3 regions of the Parabacteroides sp. AF21-43 genome follow, and region 3 is predicted to be linked to each of the others. Evidence: riboswitches for the same ligand, from Rfam matches in the RefSeq annotation. Region 3 holds a riboswitch; each other region holds the start of a gene.

Region 1 (10,728 bases), on a different contig from region 3:
CTTTTTACATTTCTCAATATGTTGAGGAGCAATTTGTTTGTTCGCCGATATATCGAGTATATAATGTTCTTTCCCTTCCAACTCAGAGTCTGTCCAAAGCTCGATAACCGAATTGCCTTTTGCCCGTAACCCTCCCATAATGGCGCTTTGCCCGAATCGTTCTCTCAATATGTCTTGCAACTCAAACAAGCAGGGAGCCTGTTTGGGCAAATTGGTTTTCACTACGGTTTGCGGAGTGATTGTAAAATTCTTCGCATCCGTTACTTGTCCCCAAGAACATACCACCACTAACAGCAGCGACAACATGATATTGATTTTTCTGACGGTAAAGCACATAACTTCTTTTATTTAAGATATTGTATCAAGGCATCGCATTGTTCCATATATCCTTGCAGCGTATCTGCCATTTGCGGCATTTCAGGAAGCAGTTCACCACATATCCGTTTGATGCCGGGTAGTTCCATCAATCCGGGAAAGCCTTTTCGCATCCATTCTTTCTTAGAGGGATAATCGTCCGGAAGATTAGTGTATAGCATTTGGTAGTAGCTGATGGATAATGCGATTTGTTGTATCTGTTTTGTCTCTCCTTCGGGGTATTGTTCCAGTTTGTTGATAGCTTCCGTAAACAGGGATCGCTGCATTTCGATGGTAGCCGGATAATCACCCAACAATACAAGTGTCTGTAACAAATAAATACGGCAAGTAGCAAGTTCCTGCTCAGTTAACGGCAGTCCGCTCAGGTACTCAAGCCCCTCTTTGACCTCAAGGAGAGAGCAGGCGTTCCGGTGGCAACGTGCCCGGTTCTTGTGCCTTCAGCCATTGGTGGCAAGCGAAACTGACCACGCAACGGTGGAGCAGGCGTGACGGATCATTTTCATCTCCTGTAAGGGAGGCATAACGGTCGGCTTCCGCAAAATCATGCTTTTCTATAAGCTTGTACATTATGCGTTTACAAAATTCTGGAAATAGAGATTCCTGTTTCTCTTTCCACTGGTTGTACGGGGTCTCCCAACCGGCAAGGAAAGACATTTCCTCTTCTTCAAAATCGAAATCCATCTCTTTCCCATAGGCTCCTGCCACTTCAAACGCTTCGGGAACTGCCAGCAGCCGGAGCAACGCTTGGATTCTTTCCGGTTCGGGTGCATTGTCATCGTCCAAACCTTCCACTACGCAAAGTAGCGGAAAGAACGCATACCAATGTCCCAGCGTATCGGCTCCTCTTTTATCCCCTTCGGCAAGTGCCTTAGAAGCTAAGGGAACAATTTGTTCCGCCAATTCCAAAGGGGCTAGTAGCCGAAGTTCCGCCTTTGCCGATACAGGAAGAACACCCATCTCAAGCAGCTTTTTCCATAACGCAGTCCCTGCGGTGACACAACACTTTCCGGAACAACCGTCCACATAAGTACCATCTTTCAAGAAACCGCCCTCTATGGCAAGCCGCCTCGCCTCGCTACGCTCCGGCTCAGGCAATTGCTCCGGAGGCAAAAGAGAGAGATAACCGAGTTGTTCCAGTTCATCACGAACCCGTAATACCGTGTACCCGCAGTCCAGTTGATTCTGGATTTGGTAAAGACTATAACAAATACTTTGTGCCAAAGGTGGAACAGGAGAGGCGGTCGCTGTTGTTATCACGGAATATTCCACCAAACTTTCTATAGCATGCATTGACATAATTGCAGTGATTTATAAGGATTAATATGAGTCCTATTGGTTGATAAATTGAAAACCAGAGATAGAAACTATAAGTTTGAATTACCTAATTACAAGATTTACAGATTTAATACCACTACGTTTATCGTAAGCAAAGTTACAGATATTTATTATTTGACCGATGATTTTTGCAAAGAATTTGCATTGCAACAAGGAAAAGACTAACATACCGTGATAATTATACTGATAACCTATGGTTTTATATGAATGTTATTGGCTATTGTACCCGATGAAATTGGTGGCAAATCTTCAAGGCATCTTATACATTATCCATCCGAATGACGGAAAAATTGAGGGGAAACATAGAAGTGGAACCTGAAGGTGTACAGTTATACTAATTTTTTGTACATTTGCTCCCGACTTTTCACATAGGGGTGCCCGAGTCATACGGGCTGAGATTATACCCATCGAACCTGATCCGGGTAATGCCGGCGAAGGGAAAATAAGGTAGAACTAGGAAATAAAGGGGGCGTTACCTCTATGTGCTCCCTGATGTTTAAACTTTAATTAGTTATTAAGATGGAACAGATTGTTTCAAGTGGAATCATTGACTCTTACTTCGAGAAGTTGAAGAGCAACTTGTCTGTGGATGTAGCGATCGTGGGAGGGGGACCTTCCGGTATCGTGGCCGCTTATTTCTTGGCGAAAGCCGGTAAGAAGGTGGCGTTGTTTGATCGTAAGCTGGCTCCCGGTGGAGGTATGTGGGGCGGCGCTATGATGTTCAACGATATCGTGGTGCAGGAAGAGGCTATGCCGATTATCAAGGAATTGGGCGTAAGCTATAAGGAAGGTGCTAATGGTACGTATATCATGGATTCGGTACATACCACTTCTGCTTTGATTTATCAGGCGACGAAGGCGGGCGCTACGATCTTTAACTGCTATTCGGTAGAGGACGTGGTGTTTCATAACGATGCCGTAGCCGGTGTGGTAGTGAACTGGGCTCCGGTAATCCGTGAAGGGATGCACGTGGATCCGTTGACGATCATGGCTAAGGCTGTCTTGGAAGGTACGGGGCATGATTGCGAGATTGCCCGTGTGGTAGCCCGTAAGAATGATATCCAATTGAATACACCGACCGGAGGCGTGATCGGCGAGCGTTCCTTGAATGTGGAGCTGGGTGAGCAGACGACGGTGGAGAACACGAAGGAGATCTACCCGGGATTATTCGTTTCCGGTATGGCCGCTAACGGCGTAAGCGGTAGCTTCCGTATGGGACCGATCTTTGGCGGCATGCTGATGAGCGGCAAGAAGGCTGCTGAGTTGATCTGCGAAAAACTTGGGAATTGAAAATTGAAAATTGAGAATTGAAAATTATAGATTGTTGTATCTTTAATTTTCAATTCTCAATTCCCAACGGTTTTTCCTTGTCTCAAGAATAAGAATCCCGTTATGATCAACGCCGTGGATAATCCCGTATAGAATACGGAAATGAAAGAATTCGGCAGTAAATGGAACGTGCGGATCGTGATCCCGAAAGCGATCATGAAGATCATGATAATCCAACCTTTCACGTCGAAGAAAGAGAACGGGCAATGTTTCCCGTTTTTCCGGGAGATCCGTTCGGAATGTTTATAGAAAAGCCGTTTAAAGACCAAATTGAAGAAAAGCAAGAAAACGATGGTCGCTTCCCCGATCTTGAATAACCAATAATGGGTATCGTTTAACCATGTGACGATACCGATGCGTAAGATATTGATACCGGCGAAAATCCATACGCAACCGGCGGTATATAATAATATCTTTTTATTTACTCCAAACTTCATCTATCTTTTTATTTACCGCAAACTTACAACATTCATGTAAAAAACGGAAAAATATCCTTATCTTTGTGCCATGCGTGAGAAAATGAAACAGAGGATTGTACAATACGTGGTGCTGATGGCCGGCATCTTGGCGTTGCTTTCTGTGGTTATCCCTCACCATCATCACCGGGACGGGATGCCTTGTTATCAATCCTTGACCGCGGAGCAAGCGCATGGCGATAAAAGCACAGATACGCATGATTGCGGTTGCGACGGGCATAACTTGGCCTATTTCAGTACGCATATTTTTCATTTTATGGATGGAGATGTGGATATACATCTGATGCCGTTACTCGTCTTATTTGATTACATTTATCCACCTGAACCGGCGTTTTGCGGACAGCTCCTTGATCACGAGAACGCCCCCTACATTGAGTCGCTGCACGACGCTTGGATAGTGAGTGCCTCGGGACTTCGTGCCCCTCCTATGTCTTGATATCTCGTTTGTGAGAGTGGGTGAGGACAGACTTGCCCCTATCTATTTATTATTAACGATATCAAGATTTTTTACACAATGAAGAAAATATATTTGGTAGGTGCGATGTGCGCTTACCTGTTTGCCGGTTGTGCGGGAAATGCGTCGCAAGCCGGACACGATGAGCATAATCATGAATTAGAGGCTCACGACCATGAGCATGAAGGTGAGGATCACGATCACGATCATGATCATGAGGGACATGAACACGAAGGCCATGACCATGAGCATGAGTCCGGTGGTACCCATCCCGGCGAGATTGTCTTTAAGAAAGCCTTAGCCGAGGCCGTTGGTTTGCAGACCGTAACGGTTAATCCCGCTCCTTTCACGGATGTGATTAAGACGAGCGGACGAGTAATGGCGGCGCAAGGGGAGGAGTCCGTGATCGTCGCTACCGTCCCCGGCGTGATCTCGTTTGGTAGCTTGCCATTCGTGGATGGTACGGCGGTACGCAAGGGACAGGCCGTGTTGAGTATCGCTTCCAACGCCCTCTCTGATGGAGACGTGGCGGCAAAGGCTAAATTCGCTTATGAGACGGCGAAAAAGGAATACGAGCGTATGCAAGCCTTGGTAGGCGATAAGATCGTATCCGCCAAGGATTTCGAGCAGGCCCGCTTGAATTACGAGAACGCCAAGGTCGCTTATGAGGCGATAGCGGGAAAACAGACGGCGAAAGGCGTGTCTGTAGTCTCTCCCTTGAACGGTTACTTGAAGAACATCCAAGTGAAAGAGGGTGATTATGTATCCGTAGGTCAGCCTTTGGCTACGATCTCGCAAAACAATCGTTTGGTATTGCGTGCGGACGTGTCTGAGAGGTATTACAACGATCTTCCCATGATCCAAACCGCTAATTTCATGACTCCGTATGATAACGCTCTCTATAAATTGTCTGATTTGCGTGGACGGTTGTTATCGTATGGAAAGGCTTCCGATATGAACTCTTTCTATGTACCGGTGACTTTCGAGTTCGATAATAAAGGAGCGGTTATCCCCGGTTCTTTCGTGGAGATTTTTTTGTTGACAAAGCCGATGGAGAATGTCTTGAGCGTGCCTGTCTCCGCCCTTATCGAGGAGCAGGGCGTTTATTCGGTATTTATCCGTCTGGATGAGGAAGGCTATAAGAAGCAATGGGTGACGCTGGGAGCGAATAACGGCTCGGAGGTACAGATCCTTTCCGGATTGAAACCGGGCGATGAGGTCGTGACCCGTGGCGCTTACCAGATCAAGTTGTCTTCCGCTTCTAACGCGATACCGGCTCATAGCCATAGCCATTAATAGGAGGGATGTTGCATGTTAAATAAGATAATTTATTATTCATTGCACAACCGGTTGGTAATCTTGGTTTGTGCGCTATTGCTGATGATCTGGGGTACGTACACGGCGTTTAATACGGACGTGGATGTGTTCCCGGACTTGAACGCCCCAACGGTCGTGATCATGACCGAGGCGAACGGTATGGCTCCCGAGGAGGTGGAACGCTTGGTGACATTCCCTGTGGAGACTGCCGTGAACGGTGCGATGGACGTACGGCGTGTGCGTTCCTCGTCTACCACCGGATTCTCCGTGGTTTGGGTAGAGTTCGATTGGGGTACGGATATTTACCGGGCTCGTCAGATCGTGTCCGAAAAACTGGCTGTCTTGGGTGAGAGCCTTCCCGAGAACGTAGGTAAACCGACCTTAGGCCCGCAGTCATCCATCTTGGGTGAGATGATGATCCTCGGTTTGACCGCCGATTCCACGTCTTTGTTGGACTTACGTACGATCGCCGACTGGACGATCCGTCCCCGTTTGTTGTCTACGGGCGGTGTGGCGCAGGTGGCCGTGATCGGTGGCGATATTAAGGAGTACCAGATCTTGTTGGACCCGGCTCGTATGAAGCACTACGGTGTAGGGTTGAACGAGGTGTTGGATGTTTGTCGGAATATGAACCGGAACGCCAATGGTGGTGTATTGTATGAGTTTGATAATGAGTATATCATCCGGGGAGTCTTGTCTACGTCGAAGGCGGAGGAGATCGCTCAGGGTGTGGTGAAGACTGTGAATGAGTATCCGGTTATGCTGGGTGATATCGCTACGGTTAAGATCGGCGGTAAAAGCCCGAAGTTGGGAACCGCTTCCGAGCGGACAAAGCCAGCCGTGCTGATTACCGTGACCAAACAGCCGGATACGAGTACGGAGAAGTTGACGGAGAAGCTGGACGAGATTGTTGTCGATTTGCGGAAGAACTTGCCGGCGGATGTACATGTCTCTACGGATATATTCCGCCAGAGTCATTTTATCGATAACTCTATTAATAATGTAAAGAAGAGCTTGTTTGAGGGTAGTTTCTTCGTGGTGATCGTCTTGTTCCTGTTCTTGATGAATATACGTACGACAGTGATCTCGTTGGTAGCCTTGCCGTTATCTTTACTGGTCTCTATCATCGTATTGCATTACATGGGATTAACGATTAACACGATGAGCTTGGGAGGTATGGCGATCGCTATCGGTTCCTTGGTGGATGACGCTATCGTGGACGTGGAGAACGTGTATAAACGAATCCGGGAAAACCGGCTCTTGCCTCCGGATCAGCAACGCTCTACCTTGGAGGTGGTTTACGACGCTTCCCGTGAGGTACGTATGCCGATCTTGAACTCTACCTTGATTATCGTGGTGAGTTTCGTGCCCTTGTTCTTCTTGAGTGGTATGGAAGGCCGTATGTTGGTTCCGCTGGGTATCGCTTTTATCGTGGCGTTGTTTGCTTCTACGGTAGTGGCGCTTACCTTGACCCCGGTGCTTTGTAGCTATTTGTTGAACCGTAAAGCGACGGGAATGAAGGAACTGCGTGAGGCTTGGATAGCCCGGAAGTTGAAGGTGGTGTATAAACGGGCTTTGGAGTTAGCGTTGGCTTACCAGAAATGGGTACTAGGTACCACGATCGCTTTGTTTGTGGTCGCCTTGGTGATATTCTTTCATTTGGGTCGTAGTTTCTTGCCCCCGTTCAATGAGGGTTCTTTTACGATCAACGTAAGTTCACTTCCGGGAATTTCCTTGGACGAGTCGGATCAGATCGGACGCCGTGCGGAAGCGTTGCTGTTGCAAGTGCCCGAGATAAAGACTGTGGCTCGGAAAACCGGTCGTGCGGAATTGGATGAGCATGCCTTGGGCGTGAATGTTTCCGAGATCGAGGCTCCTTTCGAATTGCAAGACCGTAGTCGGGATGAGGTGATGAATGATGTCCGCAAGAAGTTATCTACGATCAGCGGCGCTAATATAGAGATCGGGCAACCTATTTCCCATCGTATCGACGCTATGCTTTCCGGTACGGAGGCGAATATCGCTATCAAGCTGTTTGGTACGGACTTGAACCTGATGTTTACGGTCGGTAACCAGATCAAGGCCGCTATCCAAACGATCCCGGGTCTGGTGGACTTGAAGGTAGAGCAGCAGATCGAGCGTCCGCAGTTGACAATCACCCCGAAACGTGAGTTGCTGGCTAAATATGGTATTCCCCTGCCAGAGTTCGAGGAATATATCAATGTGATGTTGGGTGGAGAGGCCGTAAGTCAGGTGTACGACGATGGCAAGAGCTTCGACCTGACCGTGAAGACCTCCGACGCCAGCCGTGCCACGATGGATGATATTAGCAATCTGATGATCGATGCCGCCGGGCAGAAAGTGCCGCTAAGCTACGTGGCCGATATCCGTTCCGTGACCGGTCCGAATACGATCAACCGTGAGAATGTGCAACGTAAGATCGTGATTAGTGCCAATGTATCGGAACGTGACTTGCGGGGTGTCGTGAATGATATTCGTAACAAAGTGGATGAGAGCATCAAGCTTCCGGAGGGGTATCATATCGAGTATGGCGGCCAATTCGAGAGCGAGGAGGCAGCTAGCCGCACGTTGTTATTGACGTCTCTTATGTCATTATTGGTGATTTTCATGTTACTATACAATGAGTTCAAGAACGTGAAGGAGAGCGGCGTGATCTTGTTGAACCTACCGTTGGCGTTGATCGGTGGCGTGATTATCCTATGGCTTACTTCCGGCGAGATCAGTATCCCGGCGATTATCGGTTTCATTTCCTTGTTCGGTATCGCTACCCGAAACGGTATGCTACTGATCAGCCACTATACGCATTTGCGTGGAGAGGGAATGGGATTGCGAGAGTCCGTGATACAAGGTTCCCTAGACCGTTTGAACCCGATCTTGATGACGGCGTTGAGTTCCGCCTTGGCGTTGATTCCATTGGCGTTGAATGGCGATCTTCCCGGAAATGAGATCCAAAGCCCGATGGCGACGGTGATCTTGGGTGGTTTATTAACCTCTACGTTCTTAAACGGATTCATCATCCCGATTGTTTATCTGATAATGAACAAGAATAAAGAATAAGTTTTATGAAATCATATATTATAGTCGCCGCCTTGTCTGTATTGACAGGCGGCCTTTCCGCCCAGACTTCTATAGAGGACGTGCTCCGGAGCGTGGAGGCGAACAATAAGGATTTACAGGCGAACAGCCAGTTGCTCCAGTCGCAGAAGCTGGAGGCGAAGTTGGATAATAATTTGCCAGACCCTTCGGTCTCTTATTCGCATTTCTGGGGGAATAAAGAAGGGATGGGATTCACGGGCGAGTTCGTGGCTTCCCAAAGCTTTGATTTCCCGTCTGTATATGTCCGGAAGCATAAGCTGACGAAGGCGAAATCCGCGGGTTTGGATCGTCAAGGGATGGCTTTTCGTCAGCAAATCTTGTTGCAGGTGAAAGAGGTTTGCCTAGATTTGGTGCTGTTGAACCAGCAGAAGAACCTATTGGATACCCGTCTTAGGAACGCCGAGCAACTTTCTGCTTTTTATGCGACTCGTTTGGAGAAAGGAAACGCGAATATCCTTGAGACAAACAAGATCGATCTGGAATTATTGAACGCCCGGACAGAGGCCCGGATGAACGAGACTTCCCGTATTGCCAAGCTGCAGGAGCTAGCTACCCTGAACGGCGGTATCGCTATCGAGTTTACGGATACGGTTTACGCCTTGCCGGATAGGGAGGTGCTTTCCTTTGATGAGCTGCGGACGGAGGCGATGCAATCCGATCCGCAATTACAGACCTTGCGTAGCGACCAGACGACAGCCCTTCGGCAGGTGAGCGTGAATAAGGCAAAAGGTCTGCCCGGCTTTGAGTTAGGGTATCGTATGAATCCCGCCTCGGGTGGAGAGCGTTTCAATGGTTTCTTGGTAGGAATCACCATCCCGTTGTTCTCGAACCGTAATAACGTGAAACAGGCGAAGGCTCAGGCCCGCTATACGGAGATGCAGTTGGAGAGCGCTTCTTTCACGGTAGAGAATGGGTTGAGGCAGCTATATGACCAGTCTGTCTCCTTAAAGAAATCTATCGATGAATATAAGGATGTGCTGAAAAGGCAGAATAGCTTGGTCTTGTTGAACAAGGCTATACAGGCCGGGCAAATCTCTATGATCGAGTATTTCGTGGATGTGACGACCTATTACCAAAGCATGCAAAACTACCTGCAATTGCAAAACCAATACCAAAAGGTCATGGCGCAATTGTATAAGTATCGATTATGATAAGGAACACAACTGTGTTTTCTCTTGAACACAGTTGTGCTTATCCACAGATACAGTTGTGTTTTCTCACGAACACAACTGTGTCTTTACGTTCTCTAAGGATAGCTTAAAGTCACGGATCAATTCTTTCATCACCTCTTCCACGGATAATTCCTCCCAGAATAAAGACGCTACCTGTCCGATCTCTAACTCGCCTTCCTTTAGGTCGCCCTCAAAGATTCCTTTCTTGGCACGTCCTTTGCCCAATAACTCACGTAATTCTTCCACGGACGCTCCCCGGGCTTCCGCTTCTTCCACTGCCGTAGCGAAATCTCCTTTTACCAGACGGGTAGGAGACAGTTTCTTTAATAATAACTTCGTATCGCCTTCCTTAAGATTCAAGCATAGTTTCTTGAAATTCTCGTGTGCCGAGCTTTCTTTGGTCAAGGCGAAACGAGTGCCTATCTGTACGCCGTCGGCCCCTAGTGCGAGTGCCGCTAGCATCGCTTGACCGTTTCCGATACCTCCTGCCGCCAAAAGGGGGAGGGAGGTCGCTTTCCGGACAGCGGGGATCAGGCACATCGTAGTTGTTTCCTCCCGTCCGTTGTGCCCGCCTGCCTCGAAGCCTTCGGCAACGATGGCATCCACTCCGGCCTCCTCGCATTTCGTGGCGAATTTAGAGCTGCTTACCACGTGAACGACCGTCATGTCATGATCCTTCAAATACTTTGTCCATGTTTTCGGGTTACCGGCGGAGGTAAATACGATCTTCACTTTTTCCTCCACCAATATCCGCATCAAGGTATCGATTTCCGGGTACATCAGCGGGACATTCACGCCAAAAGGCTTGTCGGTCGCCGCCTCGCATTTACGGATATGTTCCCGGAGCACTTCCGGGTGCATGGAGCCTGCCCCGATCAATCCTAATCCACCGGCGTTACTAACCGCTGAAGCTAGCCGCCAACCACTACACCAAACCATTCCCGCCTGTATGATGGGATACTGAATACCAAAAAGACTACAAATTCGATTCATATTATTTCTTGCGTTAATCTCGCTAAAATTAGTGAACTATTTTTATTGGAACAACAATTTCTTTGTCGAGGTTGTTGAATAGGCATATAACTTTAAAATATAAGAGATATGCCAGAGAATATAATGAAAACGTTATGGGATGAGAGCGATGATCTTCACG
Region 2 (10,728 bases), on a different contig from region 3:
AGTATCGGCGGGCGCGAGTAACGGAATCTCGTATGCTTCCCGCCAGCGGGGACGCTCCCGTTTTAGCAATATCGACCTATTGAAGAAATATAATTACATAGGTCTTCGTCATTTCTTACGGGGAAGGGGATATATCGATCTGAATTTCTTGTTTTATGTCTATCCGGATTTGTATTATCCGTTGGATTACGATACCTATTTCAAGTCCAAGGATCGGTTCGTTATGGTCACGAGCAATTGCTTGACGGGTAAAGCGGAATATTTCGAGGAGAAGAAAGATAAGAAACGTTTGGTGGATATCTGTAAAGCATCTTGCACATTACCGATCCTCTGTCCAATTACGTATGTAGACGGGATACCGATGGTCGACGGAGGCGTATGCGACGCTATCCCTATCCGACGGGCTATCGCTGACGGCTTCTCCAAGAACGTCATCATCCTTACCCGTAACAAAGGCTATCGGAAAGAAGAGAAAGATTTTTACCTTCCCGGCTTTATTTATAACAAATACCCGGCGATCCGGGAACAGTTGCGACTACGATACCGGCAGTACAACGAGGTCTTGGATTACATAGACCAACTGGAGGCCGAAGGAAAAGCCTTCATCATCCGTCCGCAAAACCCAATTAAAGTCGGCCGTACCGGAAGCGACACAAAGAAACTGGAAGAACTATATGAGGAAGGCTACGAATGCGGAAGACAAATCACTCAATTGTAGAGACGGGGCATGCCCCGTCTCATCCCCTCAAAACAGTATTTTATTTACAACCTTGCAAATCCTTACTTAACCGCATAGCGCAGAAATTAGGACCGCACATCGTACAGTACTCTCCATCCGTAACAGCACTCTCCTTATAATACTGTAAAGCCCTTTCCGGGTCCAAGGACAAATTGAACTGGTCTTTCCAGCGGAAATCAAAACGGGCCTTGCTCAACGCGTTATCACGTACTTGAGCGCCGGGATGCCCTTTCGCCAAGTCAGCGGCATGCGCCGCTATCTTATAAGCGACCACCCCATTACGCACGTCTTCCTTATTCGGCAATCCCAAATGTTCCTTCGGCGTAACATAGCAGATCATAGCCGTCCCATGCCAAGCGATTTGCGCACCACCAATAGCCGACGTGATATGATCGTATCCAGGAGCGATATCGGTCGTCAACGGGCCCAGCGTATAGAACGGCGCTCCATGGCAGGCATACTGTTGTTCCTTCATATTCTCATGGATCTTATTCATGGGAACATGGCCCGGGCCTTCGATAATCACTTGTACGAACTGCTCCCAAGCTATTTTCGTCAGTTCTCCCATCGTGTGAAGCTCGGCGAATTGCGCCGCATCGTTCGCGTCATAGATAGAACCCGGACGAAGCCCGTCTCCGATAGAGACCGCCACGTCATATGCCTTTAGTATCTCGCAGATTTCGGCGAAATGTGTGTACAGGAAGTTTTCCTCGTCATGAAGCTGCATCCATTTGGCCATGATCGATCCACCTCTGGAGACAATCCCCGTCAGGCGAGTCGCCGTCAGCTCCACATGTTTACGCAACAAACCTGCGTGGATCGTGAAATAATCCACGCCCTGTTCCGCCTGCTCGATCAACGTATCCCGATAGATCTCCCAAGAAAGGTCCTCTACCTTACCATTCACCTTCTCCAAGGCTTGATAAATAGGAACCGTACCCATCGGAACCGGGCAGTTACGGATAATCCACTCGCGCGTCTCATGGATATTATCGCCGGTAGAGAGATCCATCAACGTGTCTCCGCCCCATTTACAACTCCATATCGCCTTCTCGATCTCCTCGTCGATACCGGAGGAAAGAGCGGAGTTGCCGATATTGGTATTGATCTTTACCAAGAACTTCTTACCGATAATCATCGGCTCGGCTTCCGGGTGATTGATATTCGCCGGGATGATCGCGCGACCGGCGGCGATTTCCTTGCGGACGAACTCCGGCGTGATATAAGACTTCAGTCCCAAAGCCTCGATTTGCTGGTTCTCACGAATCGCCGCGTACTCCATTTCCGGAGTGATAATGCGCTTCTTCGCATAATACATCTGGGTGATATTCTTACCCTCTTTAGCCCGGAAAGGCAAGTATCGCTTGGGGAAACGCAGGGAATCCAGACTCGCGTCCGCCAATCGCTCACGGCCATAAGCGGAAGTCAATTCCGGCAATTGAACCACATCTTTACGCTTACCGTACCACTCCTCACGTATACGAGGAAGTCCTTTAGCGATATCAATCGATATCTTGGGGTCGGAATACGGGCCGCTCGTATCGTAAACGATTACCGGATTGTTCTTCTTGAAGATTCGCTCTCCATGCTCATCCAAGGTTACCGTGTCCAACAATTTAATCTTACGCATACCAACCTTGATCTTATTGATCTCGCCCGGGACATAAATCTTTTCCGAGGACGGATAGGAAATACGCATATTCTTTTTAGTAGCCATATGTATTTAGTTTAGTACTTATTGATTTCCTCTATAAACCGGCGGGTTTCCTCCACGGGATCGGGGGCATTGATAATCGCGCCCGAAACAGCGATTCCGGTTATACCCGTCTCCATCAAAGGGCCTACGTCTTCCAACGTAATACCACCTATCGCAAAGATAGGAATATCAATGCCAGCCTCCTTACATTGAACGATAATTTTACGATAACCTTCCAGACCTAAGATGGGACTCAAATTCTTCTTGGTACCCGTAAAGCGATACGGCCCTAGTCCGATATACGAGGCGCCTCGTTCTACGGCCAGCCGGATATCCTCGAACGTGTTAGCCGTAGCCCCGATATAGAAGATGGCATTGGAATCCAACTTGTCTTTCAGTACTTCCCAAGCGATATCCAAGGGAATGTCATTCTTACCTAGATGACAAGCCGTAGCGCCACATGTCACGGCGGCTTCCAGATCATCGTTTACGCAGAAATCCACGATTCGCTCACATTCGTCCGCGCAGATAGTGGCACATTTACGTACGGTATCCTCATAGATCCCGTCTTTCATACGCAATTGTATCCACGAACATCCTCCTTGGATTGCCATGCGTACCTCGTCGCATTCCGTATATTTAGGTGTACGATGCGTTATAAACATCAAGCGGTTACTCCCACCAAAAGGAGGGCGTAATCCGGTTGTTCTCCGACCGACTCTTCCATTCTCATCATATCCGAAATAATAATTTAAGGCCATACTTGTAATCGTTTGAATTGTTTTATGAGTTGATCCGCAACAAGAAGGGAGGGATCGTTTCCCCAAAGGGCCCCGAGAACGGCGACACCGCCGAAGGGGATATCTCTTAATTTCGTTATTGTTTGTGAGCAGATTCCTCCCAAGGCGATCACCTTATCATCGATGATGCCCTTCGCATTTCGCAATCCATCTAAGGGGAATCCGCTACCATATCCTTCTTTGGATATACTCTGAAAGATCGGACTAAGGAATACATAGTCGCATACCGGTTTATACTCGATAATCTCTTCCAGACTATGGCAAGAACGACTTATACTGCCTTTATATAAAGGTGGAGCTTCCGGGTTCCTCTTGTTCAAATGGACTCCTCCTAAAGCCCTTTCTTCTGCCAAGGTAAACCAATCATGAAGAACGATCCTGTCGTAATAAGCCGGAGAGATTTTATCCAATAAGCCCTCCAATTCATCACGTTTACAATCCGGTTTACGTAGATGTAAACGAGACATTCCTTCCGCGAATAGAAGTTCGATCAAAGAAGCTTCATCCGCGAAAAAATAAGGTGTAGTAATTACGACCAGCTTATTCATGATTCCATCGGATTTTATGAAGGGCAGAGGGTGAGAAGAAGTGGTTTACAGGTCCGTGCCCTTTTCCCATGCATACATTTGCCCCGTGAACGAGCGCGTTATTCATATATTCCTTGGCTAATCGTACGGCTTCCACCAATGAATGGCCGAGTGCCATATAAGCGGCGATGGCGGACGATAGCGTACAGCCCGTTCCATGGGTATTGAAGGTCTCCACTGTTGGCGAGACCAGACAAATCGGATTATTCTCATTGATAAATAACCGATCCACCGTTTCTACTCCGGGAATATGCCCCCCTTTGATCAATATAGCGTTACATCCTTTTTCCTGCAATTTCCGGGCGGCACATAAGATATCCGCCTCGTTATTGATTTTTATACCGGAAAGATATTCCGTCTCGGGAATATTCGGAGTAAGCAGTGTCGCTTTAGGGAACAACTCATCCATGATGGTTCGGATGGCGTCATCCTCCAATAATTTACTTCCGCTCGTGGATATCATCACCGGATCTAAAATGATAGAAGTTCGTCGGAAGGAAGGTAAAGTCTCAGATACAACCTTTACGGCATCCTTGTTATGTAGCATCCCTATTTTTATGGCATCTACGATGAAGTCCTCAAGAATAGCTTCGATTTGTCCTCTCAAAATCTCGGGAGAGATCGCTTGGATCCCTCGCACCCCCTGTGTGTTTTGAGCGGTTATAGCCGTTATCGCCGAGGCTCCAAAAACACCCAGCGAGGAAAAAGTCTTAATATCCGCTTGTATTCCGGCACCACCGCCACTATCAGAGCCCGCGATCGTTAAAGCTACCGGATAACGGTACGTTTCATTTTTATCCATTTAACATTCGTTTTTCTTACGGCGGCATTACCCGCATCAAGTAGTAAGGGTATGATCTCAGCCCATATAGTATGGCACCCCTTCGATGACGCAAACTTAGTGAAAAAAATCGATATTAAGATATTTCCGGCTTTCAAACGATAATTTTAACGCAAGGTTATACTTCCATAGATCGTAGACGGGAGCCTTCTGGTTTTAGAAGGCTTCCGTCATATTCATATAAACCGCCATCCCTTTTTGGTTCGGGTCTTTGCCTACGTCTAGGCGGAAGTTCTTGCCGGGTTGCATTTGGATACGTAAGCCTACGCCGTAGTTGAACTTCCATTTATTCCAGTCTACGATAGGAGCGTTTCCGATCGTACCCGTGCCGACCCAGCCAACAAAACCACACTTCGCCCAGAAATTACCGCTCTTATATTTCTCCACGCTGCCGAACATATGACGATACTCCAGAATCCCATACGCCATGGTCTTGTCACGGTACTTGCCCCAATAGTATCCGCGAAGATCGAAAGGAGAGCCAAACGAAGGAAGCTCCGTAAAAGGAACGTTTCCCACACCGATTTGTGTCTTGGCGATCCATGCCAAGGTGCTACGAGGACGAAATACTTGCTGGAACTGGCGGTATTCTAACTCGAACATCTCATAATTATATGCACCGCCTAAATACTTTCCATACACTTTAGCGATCGCGCTTAGTAACATACCGGAACTTGGGGTCGCCACGTCATTTCGTGTATCGTATTGAATCAAGCCGCCGACACCGATATTGACATAATCTCGTTTGAACTTATTGAAATAAGGATCTTCGGCCATCACCGGGTTGATATCATCTGATTTGCTGAAATTAATATCAAAAAGAGGACCCGTATATAAATGAGGCCTAACTTCCCATACGAAACGGGGATATAGTTGGAAAGAACTCTTATGGAATTTCGTTGTCGAGTCGCTCTTCTCGATTTGCTCGATCGTCTCATAGCCTTTCCCGAAATAATGCGAAGGTTCGTTCCGATAACCGTAACTGATATAAATACGGAAGCGATTCTCGTTGAAGAATAAGGTGCCGGCACCGGCAAAAACGAACGTCCCGTTTAAGGTGATGTTAAATCCCGCAGGGATAAACGATCGTTGGGATATCGTATCATTCTTGTTTAAGCGAAAGCTAGCCAAAACCGCGCCACCTACGCCAAAGGAGGCTTCCGGCGTGTAAGACGGTCCGCCAAGGATAGACCACCAGATCCTTTTGTTGGCCCGTATGGAGTCTTTATGTAATTGTTTATGATAACGTTGTATTTGCTTTTCGGTCATAGGCTTACCGTCCAGCATCAGCACTTCTTTTGGAATCGTGTCATTGGAAATACCTTGCGCCTTTACGGAAAAGGCGAATAGAAGGCAGGCCATATAAATTAAAAGATATCTAAACATTATTTTAATCAATATTTAGAGGGCAAAAGTACGAAATCCTCCTAATATGTATTCTTAAAGAATCCCTAATAAAAAAGAATAAACAGCTAAAAAGAAATGCTATTACAGTCTGGGGGGTGTAGAGACGTAGCGTGCGTGCTGCGTCTCTACAGCTAAGATTGGTACAAGACCTTGCCCTCTTCGGATATTAACAGCAAGGTTAGTTCGCCGTCGGGAAGGATAGGAGCGCAATACGATTTACATTTTTGTAAAAGTAATGGGAAGAAACGATTTTGTTCTTTTTCCGCAAGAAGCTCCCATAATTCACGGGCCAACGTAATCCGATTGATTGCATCTACGGTCGCCTCCTCGCATTTTGCTTCTTTCGCTACATCTTGAAGGAAGCCTTTGTTCATGACGACTTTTTTGCTGTGTGTATCCAGGAAACCTTCCGCAAGTTTCACCGCCTTGCCGATCATGATACCTAAGATAACCTGCTTGAAACCTAAATCGGCAGCGATCTTTAGCGTCTCTCCGATAAAGTTCCCATAATGGACGAATGATTGTGGAGGCAAAGAAGCGTATAAGCTCCGAAGGTAGCGTTCACTCTTCGCCCCGGAATTAATAACCAACGTCTCGCAACCTATCGCTTTGGCGACACTGGCTTCTTTCCGTATCGAGGCGATAAAAGCGTCCGATGAGAAAGGACGCACGATTCCGGATGTCCCGATAATGGAGATTCCCCCGATAATTCCAAGTTTCGGATTGAAGGTACGTTTCGCCAACTCCTCGCCACCGGGAACCGAGACCGTGACAATAGCGACGGAATCGGGTGAGGGCAGGAGTGGAATCAGCTCTTGCCGGATCATCTTACGGGGCGTGGCGTTTATAGCCGGGCCGCCGACTTTCAAGCCGAGTCCCGGAAGAGTCACGGTTCCGACTCCTTCACCTGCTTGGAAGATGACTCTTCCCGTATCGTCGCTTTCTGTTTCTTGACAATATTCTTCTTGTGCCATTACCGTGGCACGCTTGTGCCATCGGCTTGGCACAGCTGTGCCATCACCGTGGCACGACTCTGCCACGGCGATGGCACAACCGGATGCATCGAGAGATAATTGAACAGTAACCCGGATCCGGCTATGATTCGTCACGTCCGGATCATCCCCAGACTCCTTGATCACGGTACAGGTGGCGGAACACCCGGCCCATTCGGTATAGGCTACCGGCAACGTTATCTGTTCTCCCGAGGGTAATGTTATCTGGCTTTCTGTTTGTTCCTTCCTTGATAATAAGGCCAATAAAGCGGCTTTTGCGGCGGCGGTAGCACAAGCTCCGGTCGTATATCCGCTTTTCAAGGGAAAGAATTCGGGTAATAGGCGTTCGATTTGTTTGCGCAATCCGTCTTCACCATACACTCGGTAGAAAGTTTCCGGTAATGCGGGACGCTTCACGACAAATACTGGTATTCCGAATTGGCGGGCAGCGTTCACTTTATCCGTAAAATAGCCGGAGAAACCACTTTCCTTTGTCAAGATCGCATCCGGATGGAGTTGCTCCAACAACTTTAACTCATCCTCACCTTCTCGATAGAAAACCAGACGTTCTTGGGGGAAGCCCTGCTTCTCGGCCAACGACAAAGATTCCTCCCGCTCCAATATACGGAACCAAGTGGTATGCGATCGCCAATAAGGGCGGAGCGGGGCAAGGGTGTTCACGCCACTGAGGGCAAGTAGCCGTTGGATACCTTTGTTTTCCATTTGGTGAATTGCGTCTGCATAACTATCGCACCAAATCAAGTCCTCATCACGAGGTGGATACCGACGTTCGTAACGGATCACCGGAATCTGTAAACATTTCGATACTTTTTCGATCGTTTGGTGTAACACTTGAGCGAAAGGGTGTGCCGCATCAATCAATAGCTTAATCGCGTGGTCACGACAAAAACACTCCATTTCCTCCGCATTCATGGCTCCGGTCAAACGGATTCCATGCGCGCATTCAATGGATTGCAAAGTTCCTTTCGTAGAATAGTAATAGGTAGCGGCTGCCTCGTCCGCTACCCGCACAGCTACACGGCCTTCTGTCGTTCCTCCAAGGATCAGTATCATTACTTACGGAAAAGATGTTTGAATTCATCCGCATATAAGCGGGATAGACCCTTGCGATTATCGATGGCATCCCCGACGACAAGTAATGTTGTCAGTGTAAGATGATTCTCTTTTACGATTTTCGCGAGATCTTTCAGTTGCCCACGGTAGATCCGCTCGTCTTTCCATGTCAATTTATAGCAAGCGGCTACCGGAGTGGTTGGAGCGTAATGTCGCGATAATTCCTCTTGGACCTTCTCTACGACACCGGCGCTTAAGAAGATACACATCGTACTTTGGCTTTGAGCCAGTTTGTGCAGTTGCTCTTTCTCAGGCATGGGCGTACGTCCTTCGCCACGAGTGAGGATGATCGTTTGTACTTTCTCCGGAATCGTGAACTGGGAATAAAGAGCGGCGGCGGCGGCTTGGAAAGAGGAAATACCCGGAGTGATATGATAATCCATCCCGTATTGATCAAAGTAATTCATTTGCTCTTGAATAGCTCCATAGATGCAAGGATCGCCCGTGTGCAAACGAACGACAAACAATCCTTTATCATAAAACTCTTTCATCAACGCAAACTGTTCTTCCAGATTCATATCCGCCGAGCTTCGCACTGTAGCGCCTGCCTTCGCGCATAAGGTAAGTTCTTTCGGGACGAGGCTTCCTGCATACAGGATCAAATCCGCTTTCTCCAACATTTGCCGTCCGCGGATAGAGATCAAGTCCGGATCGCCGGGACCGGCTCCTACGATCTCGATATGTCCCTTGCGGCAGGCCGCCCGATCTAACGCTACGGCAAAGGTATATTCATTTCCTTTCCCTAAATCCGCTTTTTGCTTCTCGACCAAAAGCGGACCACCATGAGCCGCATAAATGGCGGAAGCTTCCGATACACTTGGGGATTCGGTTACCTCCAGTACCTTCTCCGAGGGATTGGGTACCGGGATATCTTTCAGCTCCTCCGATGTATAGGTGTGGAAAGGGCATTCCATAACTCCATAAGCCAGTAATGTCAGCACCGGTTCGCATTTCTTTAAATCGATTGTATTTACATCCGCCAAAGCTTCCGGATATAGGCGTTTATCACGCAATACATCTTTAATATGTTCGTAAACGACCGTAGGATCGCCTTGCATATCCTTGCGGCAACCCATTCCTAGGTGGAGGACTTTCGGTATATAGGTGATCGTAGGGATGGATGTATCGTATTGTTTGGGACTGACGATCATCAATAACTCATAGTCTTGCTGCGGTATCGCCTCGAAGGAATAAAAGATAGAGACATGAGACGGGACCGTACGCTCCAAATAATCCGTTCCTTTATCTCGTATATCAAGGAGTAGCGCTGTCGGTTTTCCATTGACAAAAGTGGAGATGGCGGCATTGCTATCTTTGGCGATCAAGGTCCAATCGTATTTCTTCCCTAATGTATCGAGCGCCCATAGGTTTGCGTTGTCGCTTTGTGTCGTAATAATCGCTTCGGCTCCTAATAGGTTCGCTAACTCTTTGGAAAGATCGTTCGCTCCACCGATATGTCCGGATAAGACAGGAATCACGTATTTGCCGGTACTATCTATACAAACCACGGCCGGATCGGTATGTTTATCTTCCGCGAAGGGAGCGATACTGCGTACGCAAATTCCCATCGCTCCAATAAATACCAAACTACTGGATTCGTGAAAAACCTCTTTTGAGAAAGAGCCGAATGGTAAGATCTTCGCCTCGGGATAAGAAGCAAGAATTCGCTCAGCAAGCCCCCGGCTGCTATCGGATATTGGAATAATTGATATTGTACTCATAATTTATAAATAACATTCACGGTAATCGTATTAAAATCATCAATCGTGATACGGGTTTGGGCGGATATCCGAAGACCGGTTTGGCGGACCGCTTCCTCTAAAAGCGCTTTGCTTTCGTCGGATACGGAGTTGAAGACGATGACACCGTTCTCTTTCATCTTTTTGGAAACTACCATAAGGATCTCCACTAATTTCCCGCCATGTCCGCCGATAAAGATTGCATCCGGAGCCTCCAACGCTGATAAATCCACCGATAAGAAATCTCCGATTATAGCCTCGATACCCGGAGTCCCAAAACGACGGCAATTCTCAGTCATTAACTTTCGTCCCTCTTCCCGGATCTCAAAACTCGTGATATGCAAATGCGGGAACAGCAATTTAGCCTCTATCGAGACAGAACCCGTGCAAAAGCCGATATCCCAAAAACGTTCCCGGTTTCTCAGATCCAGCATGCTTAAAGATAACAAACGGATCGGCATTTTGGTTATCATCTTCTCCCGTCCGTTCAAATGCTCGAACGCGGAATCCGGCAGGCCGAATTTACGGGAATGCCCGTCACGCTCTTTCTTTAGGATCAAGCAATTCGGATGAACGAAATTATTCATTGCCGCGGCTTGTATACTGAATTGGCGGATGCTCTGCCGTTCGGTATTTCCTAACCGTTCTCCCACGAACATGGTATAATTATCATAGCCGTATTCCAGCATCCGGCGAGCGATAGTCGTAGGCGTATGTTCCCGATCCGTGAGCACGCCTATCTTAGACGCACTTTCGATCAAGGCACGATCGAACTCGTGCCAAGGCCGTCCGG
Region 3 (10,728 bases):
GAATGTGCCGAATCGTAGCGAGGTATTGGCGATTATCGATAGCTCGGATGATCCGGATCGCAAGGAGGCTAAGTTACGTGCCTTGGGTGGTGGCGCCGCTTTCCGTTATGTGTTGAAAGATATTTTCCCTTCGTTACGTCGTTCGGAATATAAGATTGATTATACGGTGCGTGAGTTTACGGTGGATGAGGGGCGTGAGATCATCAAGACTCGTCCGCAACAGCTAAGTTTAGGGGAGATGTTCGCGGTGGCTAACAGCTATGAGATCGGTAGTGACGAATATGATAATGTATTTGATATTGCTGTCCGTATGTTCCCGAATGATCCGGTAGCGAATCTTAACGCTGCGAATATCGCTATGGGCAAGGGTGATTATGCTTCCGCTAAGAACTATTTGGCGAAGGCGGGGAACGCTCCGGAGGCGGTTCACGCAAAAGGAGTGTTAAGTATGTTGACCGGTGATTTGACAGAAGCGGAGACCCTATTGAAGCAGGCTCAGGATATGGGTGTAAAGGCCGCGGCGATAAATTTAGAGGAATTGCGCAAGAAAATAGAGGATAATGCGGTATTTGATAGTTTCAACGCTGTAAAATGATAGCTATTCCTCCCTAGGTATAGGGCAGAAGGCACTTAATTTGTAAATGTCATGAAGACAAATATTAATAATAATTTCTTTTATATGGAACAAGCATCAGATGTAGTAGAGTTGGTTCTGCCTCATGAGGTAGATAATCCAAACAGTGTCTATCTGTATCTGGAAGGAGATGCTTGGTGCGCATACGAACGTTCAGCCTATTATCTGACTCAGATGGAGGTACCGGTTGTATTAAAGAAAGAAGTGATCCGCAGCGACTATGATGTGGTCTTACTGAAGGCTTTTTTCGCCGTGAATGATATGTATTTGCCGCTTTCTCCCACGGCTGTGCTGAAGTTGGTTGCCGACGATAAGCTACAGTTCCAGATAAGGGATAGGGTAGAAGGTTTTTCCGAATGGAAAGAGAATGAGTTAAAAAAATTATCTGCTTGATAAGGAAGCGAACGCTTCTTATTTAAGCATGTAAAGTTGAGGGGTGTAAGGGTCCTGGAAAGTAGTGATACTTTTCAGGACTATTCTTTTGTATGGGATGCCTCCCTGTAAATGATTACCCGGCAATCCGGGGAGAGAGTGACGGTGAATTGGTCTCCCAAAGCCTCGTTGAGAGTTCCTTGCCACCATGAGGTGAGCTTTCGCCGGCGAATGGGCCAACGGAGTCCTTCCGTACTAATCTCTCCTTCGGGATAAAGAACGAAAATGGAGATTTGTTGTCCCGGATAAGAAGCGAAGGTTGTTGTTTTTAAGATAGGAGTGAAAAGGCCATAGTCGGATAACATCTCCACCTGCGTGAATAAGTGGGCATAGTCCATAAGAAGGGATATATTTCCCAATGTATGATCCTCACGCAATCCGGTAGCTCCTAATATGAGAACTTCTCGATAGCCTTGGGTATGGGCGAAACGGACGGATTTGGTGAGGTCGTTGATCTCTTGGTCCTCTACATGATGGATTCGGTCTGCGTAGCGTTCGCGCAGGCCGGCGGGTATGCTGTCCAAGTCTCCTACGATAGCGTCCGGATGAATACCCTTTTCATAAAGTGTCTTTACGGCTCCATCACAAGCGATAATCGTTTTCGCTTCCTTTAATAATCTCAAGGGTAACTCAGCGGAAGGAAATCTCCCATTCGCTACGATCACACATCCTCCTTCCAGACTTTCCATATTATCTCCCATAATTCAAAATTCATAATTCAAAACTCTTCCCCTTTCTTCCGCCAATTGTAATAGCCTACTATGGCTAGTGTCGCATAGCAAAAATAGAGTAGCATCGTCGGATACAAGCCCCGAAGGTAATAAAGATATACGGAAACGAGGTTTACGATTACCCAAAAAATCCAATGCTCGATAATTCGCCTTGCCAGCATCCAAGTAGCGACAATGCCTACCGACGTGGTGAACGCATCGCCTACGGGGATGGGAGAGTCCGTGAATTGATGAAGGAGATACCATAAGATGGCGAATACAACGGCCAATGTTCCGATAATCCCCACGAAAAGCGGAAGGCTCAGATGGGTGTATAGGATACGGTCGGAGGGAAGACTGTCGTTTTCCTTGTGTGTCTCATGTTTCTTCCGGGTCCATTGATAGAAACCGTATATGCTGATTCCTACGTAATAGGTTTGCAATCCCATGTCCGCATAGATCTTAGCGGACAGGAAGACAAATACATACACGAGGGAGGTGAGGAATCCCACCACCCACATGGCCTTATGTTGTTTAATCTCTAGAAAGAGATAGAGTAGACCGGTTATTACTCCGAAGTATTCTAGCCAAACCATTTTAGTAATTGAAAATTAAGTTAGAATTTGAAGGTGATCCTGGCCATGGCGTTCGTGCCAGCTTGGGTGAAATAACCGTCATCCTTTTTACGTGTGCCGTTTTCGATATACGAGTATACCCATGCGTTGGTCTCGTACTTCTCGTTGAAGAGGTTGTTGATAGTCACGTCTAGGGTTATTTCTTTCATGAACTTAGGCTGGAAGGCGTAACCGATACGTAGGCTATTGATAAAGTAGGGATCGATGGAACGATCCTTGCTGCTTGAATTGTCTATGTATTGGCGGCCTACTACTTGCGAGTTGAAACTAGCGATAAATCCTTTGTAAGCGAAATCGAACATGCTGTTTGCGATTAGGTCTGGGGAGAAAGCGATATTCGTTGTACCTAGATCGTTGATCTCTTGTACTCCGGTATCCCAGTTATCCACGTATTCCACGAAATGCTTGATTTTATTTTGGCTGAGGGTTACGTTTGCGTTCCAATTCAGCCAAGAGGTGATTTGTACACCTCCGGTAAGCTCGATGCCCATTCGGTAGCTATCCTTTATATTGGAAGTGAGGGCCTCGCCGATCTCGCTGATCTTGCCGGTCAGGATCAATTGGTTGTTGTAATCCATGAAATAGAGATTGGCTCCAACCCGGAAACGGTTGTTACCAAAACTATAACCGGCCTCGTAATCATATAAGGTCTCGTGGGTAGGACGTTCTTCGGGGCCTGCCTCCGTGAAATTGTCACGGTTCGGTTCCCGATTTGCGACGGAGAAAGAGACGAATGCGTTATGGCCGTTATTATGGAAGTTTATACCGGCTTTCGGGTTGAAGAAGTTCCAGTTCTTATGAATGTCCAGCTCTTCCTCGGCTTTGTCATCGTTTCCCTTAATGGTGTAATGGATCCCACGGTATTGTAAGTCCAGATAGCCGGTGAAAAGAGGGGAAAGACGTTGGGTCAATTTCGCGTATGCGTTGTAGTCTAATTTCTTACCGGTATTGCGGTAATATTCGTAATCCGGTTGTGGCAAGACGTTTGCGCTTTTGGTCCACATTACCCGGCCAAAATGGTCGCCTACATAGTTGTTGACGGCGGTTCCCAGCGTAAGGCGGGTGTTGTCATGTTGATAGTTCGCGCTATAAACGGCTCCATAGAAATAATTGTCGAGCCATTTACGGCGCACAAGGTCCGTCTTTTTTACGGTATTACCCTCCGGATCGATATATTCCGGTAGCTTATAACTGCTGAATTTGGCTTTCGATTTATAATCCTCGTAATATCCGTTACCATCGGTGTAATGAAGGGTCAGGTTCATATTCCAGAAATCTCCGATACGCTGGCTGGCCATTAAATGGTAGTTGTGTTGCCAATAATTATCCGTCTGATTGTTATAAAACTTCTTCACTCCATCTTCCTCATATTCTCCGCATGGATTATAGCTACGATCTGTGTCAAGTAAATAAGACGGAACACCGTTCCATGCTTGATAGGTCTTCTCGCTGTTTCCGAAGGCTTGGAATTTAATCAATGTATTATCGGCATAGAAAGCGGCGGAGGCATAGTAAGAGCTCATACGGGCGGAGGCACGATCGATAAAGCCGTCGCTACGGATATTGGAGTAGCGGGCGTCGAAAGCGAAATGATCGTAAAGTAATCCGGTACCGCCTTTTACCGTATGCTTCAGCGTACCGAAAGAACCTGCTGATACGGAATATTCGCCGTAAGGCTTTAAGGACGGTTTCTCGGTCTGCATGGCGACTGTAGCGCCAAAAGCTGCGGCTCCGTTCGTAGAGGTTCCGGCGCCTCGTTGGATCTGGATCGATTCTACCGAGGAGGCTATATCGGCCATATTAGCCCAGAATACGGTATGAGACTCGGAGTCATTAACCGGTACGCCATTGATCGTGATATTGATACGGTTTGCGTCTGTACCCCGGATACGAAAACCGGAGTAACCTATACCTGTTCCGGCATCCGAGGTCATGATAACAGACGGGGATTGGGAGATAAGGAATGGGATACCTTGCCCGTTGTTCCGGCTGCTTAGCTCTTGTTTGGAGATGTCGCTATAAGCTACCGGGGTTTCTTTCCCGACTTTGGTAGCGGTAATAACCACTTCATCCAAAGATACGTCTTTTGAGATTTTCAAGGAGTCGACCGGACTGGGCATTTGCGCCTTGACGGTTGTAGCTAGCAAGGAGCCGGCCAAGATAACCAATACATTTTTCATCTTTTCATCTTTTTGCTTTAAAACTAAATAGATGAATAGAAAGGATGGGAGAAGCATGAATCCCTACGACAGCATTACCTGTACAGGTTCTATGGGTATGATCTCAGCCCGCTCCTTTCGTGAAGGATTTTGCGAGCACCCCTTCGTATTCGGCAGCAAAGATAGGCATAAAAGTGTTAATAAATATTACTATCAATAGTAAATCAGATTTCTATAGATATTAATTCTGATTACTATGGATAGTAATCCGGTTTGTGTCGTATTAATTTTTTCTGTAAAAAGATGAGGATATTTTGAGAACTCATTGATTTTTTGTATATTTGCGGGCGATTAAGTGAAGTTGAGGAGGGGGCGGGTAGTCCCCTTCTTTTGTTCTTAACAGATATGTGTATGATAGAAAAGAAAGTGGTAAGCCAATTAATAGAGGAAAAACTAGCCTCTTCAAGCAATTATTTAGTAGACGTGGTGATTAAACCGGGAAACCTGATAGTCGTTGAAATTGATAACGATGAAGCGGTAAGCATTGATGATTGCGCCGAGTTGAGCCGGTATTTGGAGGAGCATCTGGATCGTGACGTCGAGGATTATGAGCTGGAGGTTGGCTCCGCCGGCATTACTTCTCCTTTCAAGGTACTTCGCCAATACGTCAAGAACATCGGAAACGAGGTGGAGATGCTGTTGAAAAACGGCTCGAAGCTGACCGGTGTGTTGAAATCTGCCGACGAGAACGGTGTGGTTGTCTCTGTCGAGAAGAAGGTGAAACCGGAAGGCGCTAAGCGGAAGGTGACTGTGGTGGAGGATGAGTCGTATACATTTGATGAAATAAAATATACAAAATACTTAATAAGATTCAAGTAAGATTATGGCCAAGAAAGAGGAAACAATCAGTATGATTGACACCCTTGCGGAGTTCAAGGAGTTGAAGAATATCGATAAAGATACGATGATTAGCGTTTTGGAAGATTCGTTCCGTAACGTGATCGCCAAGATGTTTGGCACGGATGAGAACTATGACGTGATTATCAACCCTGAGAAAGGTGATTTCGAGATCTGGAGAAACCGTACGGTTGTGGCTGATGATGAACTGGAGGATGAGAACTTGCAGCTTACGTTGACGGAGGCCCGTAAAATCGATGCCGACTGTGAGGTGGGCGAGGAAGTGACCGACGAGGTGCATTTCGCAGACTTCGGACGCCGTGCGATCTTAAACTTGCGCCAAACTTTGGCTTCAAAGATACTTGAATTGCAGAAAGACAGCTTGTACGCTAAGTATAAGGATAAAATCGGCCACATCATCGCCGCTGAGGTTTATCAGGTGTGGAAGAAAGAAATCCTGTTGCTGGATGACGATGGTAATGAGTTGCTACTGCCGAAATCCGAGCAAATCCCGACCGATTTCTATCGTAAGGGAGAGACCGTACGTGCGATCGTTCAACGTGTGGATAACTATAATAACAACCCGAAGATCCTTCTTTCCCGTACGGATAAGGTCTTCTTGCAACGGTTGTTTGAGTTGGAGGTTCCGGAGATTAATGACGGCTTGATTACGATTAAGGCTATCGCCCGCATCCCGGGAGAGCGTGCCAAGGTGGCTGTCGAGTCATACGATGACCGTATTGATCCGGTAGGCGCTTGCGTAGGTATGAAAGGCTCTCGTATCCACGGAATCGTTCGCGAGTTGAGAAACGAGAACATTGATGTGATTAATTACACCTCAAATCTCTCTTTGTTTATCCAGCGTGCCTTAAGCCCGGCTAAGATCTCTTCTATCCGTGTGAATGAGGAGGAAAAGAAAGCTGAGGTTTATCTACGTCCGGAGGAGGTTTCTTTAGCGATCGGTAAGGGCGGTCTGAATATTAAGTTGGCTTGTATGTTGACTGAGTATACGATTGACGTATTCCGTGATATCGAAGGAGCGGACGAGGAGGATATCTACTTGGATGAGTTCTCCGACGAGATCGACAGCTGGGTGATCGACGCACTGAAGAATATAGGATGCTATACGGCGAAGAGCGTCCTTGCTATGGACCGCAATGAGATTATTGAACGTGCCGATCTGGAAGAACAGACCGTGGACGATCTTTTAGCTATCTTATCTGCGGAATTTGAAGATGAAGGTAACGAATAAGTATTACGACAAAGTTAGATATGCCTATAAAATTAATTCAAGTACAGAGAAAATTGAACGTGGGAATCAACACGGTGGTTGAGTTCCTGCACCGGAATGGGTTCTCGGTTGAGGATAATCCCAACACGAGGATCAGTGATGAACAGTATGCTTTGCTCGTAAAAGAGTTTGGAAAGGATCTGCCAGAGAAAGATCGTAATTTTGCGGCGGATCGTATGCGGAAAGAGGTTCCTTCTGTGAAAGAAGAGAAGACCGCGGAAATAAAGACAGTGATACCGGAAGAATTCAGACCTAAGATCGTAATGAAGGGTCATATCGATTTGGATGGTGGACAACATAAAAAACAGCAGGAAGAGCCGAAGGCTAAAGAGGAGCCGAAGGTGAAAGAAGAGCCTAAGGTAAAGGAAGAGCCGAAAGTGAAGGAAGCGCCTGCCGCTCCCGCTGCTCAAGCTCCTGTTAAACCCGCGCAGCCTGCGCAGGCTCCCACGGAGAAAAAAGAAGAAAAAGTTATAGTAGTGGAAGTGGAAAAAGAAAAAACCGTAGAGAAGCAACCGGTTGTTGCGGAACCTAAGGTGGAAAGTGTGAAACCGGAACAGGAAGTAGAGAAGACCGAGGAAAAGGATGATAATCTTTTCCGTTTGAACTCGGTTAAATTGGAGTCAAAGATCAAGGTAACCGGTAAGATTGACTTGGATGCGCTTAACCAATCGACTCGTCCGAAAAAGAAAACGAAGGAGGAGAAGCGGAAAGAGCGTGATGAGAAGCAAAAGTTTAATAACAATCGGCCGGGTAATAATAGCAACGGTCCGGGCGCTCCTCATAAGAGTCCGAATTCGCCGACTTTGATTAAACCGAACGCTCCTGCTAAACCGGGTGAGGAAGGTGACGCTAAGAAGAAGCGTAAACGTATCAAGAAAGATCGGGTAGACGTGAATAATACGCCGGGTACGAATTATCCGCGCCCGAATCGTGACGATCGTCCGAATAACGACCGTAAGCCTCGCTTGAAGAAGCCGGTGAAAGCGGAAGTTAGTGAAGAGGATGTTCAAAAGCAGATCAAGGAGACTTTGGCTCGCTTGACCAACAAGAATAATAAGAATAATAAGGGGGCTAAATACCGTCGTGATAAACGTGACGCCGCTGTGAAACGTGAGCACGAGTTGATGGAACAGGAAGAACTGGAAAGCAAGGTATTGAAGCTGACCGAGTTCGTTACGGCCAACGACTTGGCGAACATGATGGACGTATCTGTAACGGAGGTTATCGGTACTTGCATGAGCATCGGCCTTATGGTTTCGATCAATCAGCGCCTGGATGCGGAGACGATCAATATCGTGGCTGAGGAGTTCGGTTATAAGACTGAATATGTAAGCGCGGATGTTGTCGAGGCGATCAACGCTGATGAGGAAGATGATAACGAGGAGGATTGGGTAGCCCGTCCGCCTATCGTAACGGTGATGGGACACGTTGACCATGGTAAGACTTCTTTATTGGATAATATCCGTAGCGCGAACGTAATCGCTGGTGAGGCTGGTGGTATCACGCAGCATATCGGAGCCTACAACGTGAAGTTGCAGAATGGCCGCCGTATCACGTTCTTGGATACTCCGGGTCATGAGGCGTTTACCGCTATGCGTGCCCGTGGCGCGAAGGTGACGGATATCGCGATTATTATCGTGGCCGCTGATGATAATGTGATGCCTCAGACGATTGAGGCGATTAATCACGCTTCGGCTGCCGGTGTTCCTATTGTTTTCGCTATTAATAAAATCGATAAGCCACATGCTAATCCTGAGAAGATCAAGGAGGAGTTGGCGAATATGAATTACTTGGTGGAAGACTGGGGGGGTAAGTACCAGAGTCAAGAGATCTCCGCTAAGAAAGGTATCGGTGTCGAGGAGTTGTTGGAGAAGGTACTGTTGGAGGCCGACCTGTTGGATTTGAAAGCGAATCCGAAAAAACGTGCGGTTGGTTCTATCATCGAGTCTTCTTTGGACAAGGGACGTGGCTATGTATCTACCATATTGGTGGAGAACGGTACGTTGAAGATGGGAGATATCGTTTTGGCGGGAACTCATCAAGGACGTATCAAAGCGATGTTCAACGAGCGTAATCAACGGGTGGAGAAGGCTGGTCCTTCCGAGCCGGTATTGATCCTCGGTTTGAACGGTGCTCCTCAGGCCGGTGATACATTTAATGTATTGGAGACTGAGCAAGAGGCGCGTGAGATCGCTAACCGTCGTGAGCAATTGCAGCGTGAGTTAGGTCTTCGTACGCAGAAGATGCTTACCTTGGATGATATCGGACGTCGTATCGCCGTGGGTAACTTCCAAGAGTTGAACGTGATCGTGAAGGGTGACGTGGATGGCTCCGTAGAGGCTTTGTCCGACTCCTTGATCCGTTTGTCTACCGAGGAGATTCAGGTGAATGTAATTCATAAGGCGGTTGGTCAGATTTCCGAGTCGGATGTGGTTTTGGCAGCGGCTTCGAACGCTATCATTATCGGATTCCAAGTTCGTCCGTCTTTGCAAGCACGTAGAAACGCCGAGAAGGAAGGTGTAGAGATCCGTTTGTACTCTATCATCTACGATGCGATCGAGGAGGTGAAGAGCGCTATGGAAGGCATGCTTTCTCCGGAGATCAAGGAGGAGATTACCGCTTATGTGGAAGTTCGGCAGGTATTCAAGATCACCAAGGTCGGTACGGTTGCCGGATGTATGGTTAAGGAAGGCAAGATCAAGCGTACGAACAAGATCCGCTTGATACGTGACGGTATCGTGATTTATGCCGGCGAGCTAGGCTCTTTGAAACGTTTCAAGGACGATGCGAAAGAGGTCGTGGCTGGCTTGGATTGCGGTTTGAATATTACGAACTTCAACGATATCCAAGTGGGCGATATGATCGAGGCTTACGAAGAGACAGAAATTAAGAAGACGTTATAACGATGAACTGGTTGGACATTACATTGCTATGTCTGGCAGGGATAGGATTTGTGAAAGGCCTGTTTGATGGAATCATCAAACAGGTTGTTTCGCTTATAGCCCTAGTGATCGCGATCTTTTTCTGCGGAAAAGCGGCGGCTTGGCTGAAAGGATATATCTTGGCGTTGGGTTGGTTTCCGGAAGAAGGGGTTACGATCTTGAGTTATATAGCGGGTTTTATCTTGATTATGGGGGTATTTATCCTAGCGGGTGAACTGGTTACCAAGGTGGTAGGGGCGACACCGTTGAGCGTTATCAACCATTTGTTTGGTGGTTTTTTCGGGTTGCTGGTCGTTTTGGTCTTTACCAGTTTGCTGTTGAACGCGCTGGAGTTCGTGGATCGCGGATCGGTCTTGATTCATCGCCAATCAAAGATAGAATCTCGTTTTTATTATAGCGTGAAGCAAATAGTACCAACAATTTTCCCACATAATTTGTTTTCATTAGGAGAATGAAGGGCTTTTATCAATGGTTAATTTTTAATTATGCAGGATTCAAATCATATAATTAATGAGGTAACGAGCGGAGATTATAAATACGGCTTCGTTACCGATATTGATACGGAGGTGATCCATCGTGGATTAGACGAGGAGACGGTCCGTATTATCTCTGCCAAGAAGAACGAGCCGGAATGGTTACTCGAGTTCCGTTTGAAGGCTTTTCGCCATTGGCAGACGTTGGAGATGCCTACATGGCCTCACTTGAATATCCCGCCGATCGATTATCAGGACATTATCTATTATGCCGCCCCTAAGAAAAAAGAGGGACCAAAGAGCTTGGATGAGGTAGATCCTGAGTTGTTGAAAACATTCGATAAACTGGGTATTCCTTTGGAAGAACAGAAGCATTTAAGCGGAATGGCGGTAGACGCCGTGATGGATAGTGTTTCCGTGAAGACTACTTTCAAGGAGAATCTCGCGGAGAAGGGGATTATTTTCTGTTCGTTCAGCGAGGCTGTACAACATCATCCGGACTTGGTGCAGAAGTATTTGGGCAGCGTGGTTGGTTATCGTGATAATTTCTTCGCC

What was found. A riboswitch is a leader RNA that binds a small molecule or an ion and turns the genes downstream of it on or off. The one in region 3 is predicted to bind thiamine pyrophosphate.
Region 1: another riboswitch for thiamine pyrophosphate. It lies ahead of DWX84_RS19810 (sulfide-dependent adenosine diphosphate thiazole synthase); the one in region 3 lies ahead of DWX84_RS11195 (TonB-dependent receptor).
Region 2: another riboswitch for thiamine pyrophosphate. It lies ahead of thiD (bifunctional hydroxymethylpyrimidine kinase/phosphomethylpyrimidine kinase); the one in region 3 lies ahead of DWX84_RS11195 (TonB-dependent receptor).

What each region holds. Positions count from the first base shown of each region.
Region 1 is NZ_QTMG01000039.1:5,878-16,605, reverse strand. It holds gene DWX84_RS22025 (hypothetical protein) at 345-689, opposite strand; gene DWX84_RS19815 (hypothetical protein) at 763-1,671, opposite strand; TPP riboswitch at 2,071-2,167, shown strand; gene DWX84_RS19810 (sulfide-dependent adenosine diphosphate thiazole synthase) at 2,230-3,000, shown strand; gene DWX84_RS19805 (hypothetical protein) at 3,057-3,476, opposite strand; gene DWX84_RS19800 (DUF6769 family protein) at 3,547-3,951, shown strand; gene DWX84_RS19795 (efflux RND transporter periplasmic adaptor subunit) at 4,030-5,265, shown strand; gene DWX84_RS19790 (efflux RND transporter permease subunit) at 5,281-8,364, shown strand; gene DWX84_RS19785 (TolC family protein) at 8,370-9,554, shown strand; gene DWX84_RS19780 (nitronate monooxygenase family protein) at 9,621-10,568, opposite strand; gene DWX84_RS19775 (hypothetical protein) at 10,677-10,728, shown strand, end outside.
Region 2 is NZ_QTMG01000003.1:54,591-65,318, reverse strand. It holds gene DWX84_RS03390 (patatin family protein) at 1-718, shown strand, start outside; gene thiC (phosphomethylpyrimidine synthase ThiC) at 759-2,456, opposite strand; gene DWX84_RS03380 (thiamine phosphate synthase) at 2,468-3,196, opposite strand; gene DWX84_RS03375 (thiamine phosphate synthase) at 3,187-3,783, opposite strand; gene thiD (bifunctional hydroxymethylpyrimidine kinase/phosphomethylpyrimidine kinase) at 3,776-4,624, opposite strand; TPP riboswitch at 4,619-4,716, opposite strand; gene DWX84_RS03365 (BamA/TamA family outer membrane protein) at 4,820-6,049, opposite strand; gene cbiD (cobalt-precorrin-5B (C(1))-methyltransferase CbiD) at 6,202-8,136, opposite strand; gene cobM (precorrin-4 C(11)-methyltransferase) at 8,136-9,917, opposite strand; gene DWX84_RS03350 (bifunctional cobalt-precorrin-7 (C(5))-methyltransferase/cobalt-precorrin-6B (C(15))-methyltransferase) at 9,914-10,728, opposite strand, start outside.
Region 3 is NZ_QTMG01000013.1:94,952-105,679, reverse strand. It holds gene DWX84_RS11215 (DUF3868 domain-containing protein) at 1-595, shown strand, start outside; gene DWX84_RS11210 (hypothetical protein) at 647-1,027, shown strand; gene DWX84_RS11205 (thiamine diphosphokinase) at 1,108-1,767, opposite strand; gene pnuC (nicotinamide riboside transporter PnuC) at 1,785-2,372, opposite strand; gene DWX84_RS11195 (TonB-dependent receptor) at 2,393-4,591, opposite strand; TPP riboswitch at 4,634-4,744, opposite strand; gene rimP (ribosome assembly cofactor RimP) at 4,982-5,449, shown strand; gene nusA (transcription termination factor NusA) at 5,454-6,719, shown strand; gene infB (translation initiation factor IF-2) at 6,740-9,661, shown strand; gene DWX84_RS11175 (CvpA family protein) at 9,664-10,155, shown strand; gene sufB (Fe-S cluster assembly protein SufB) at 10,186-10,728, shown strand, end outside.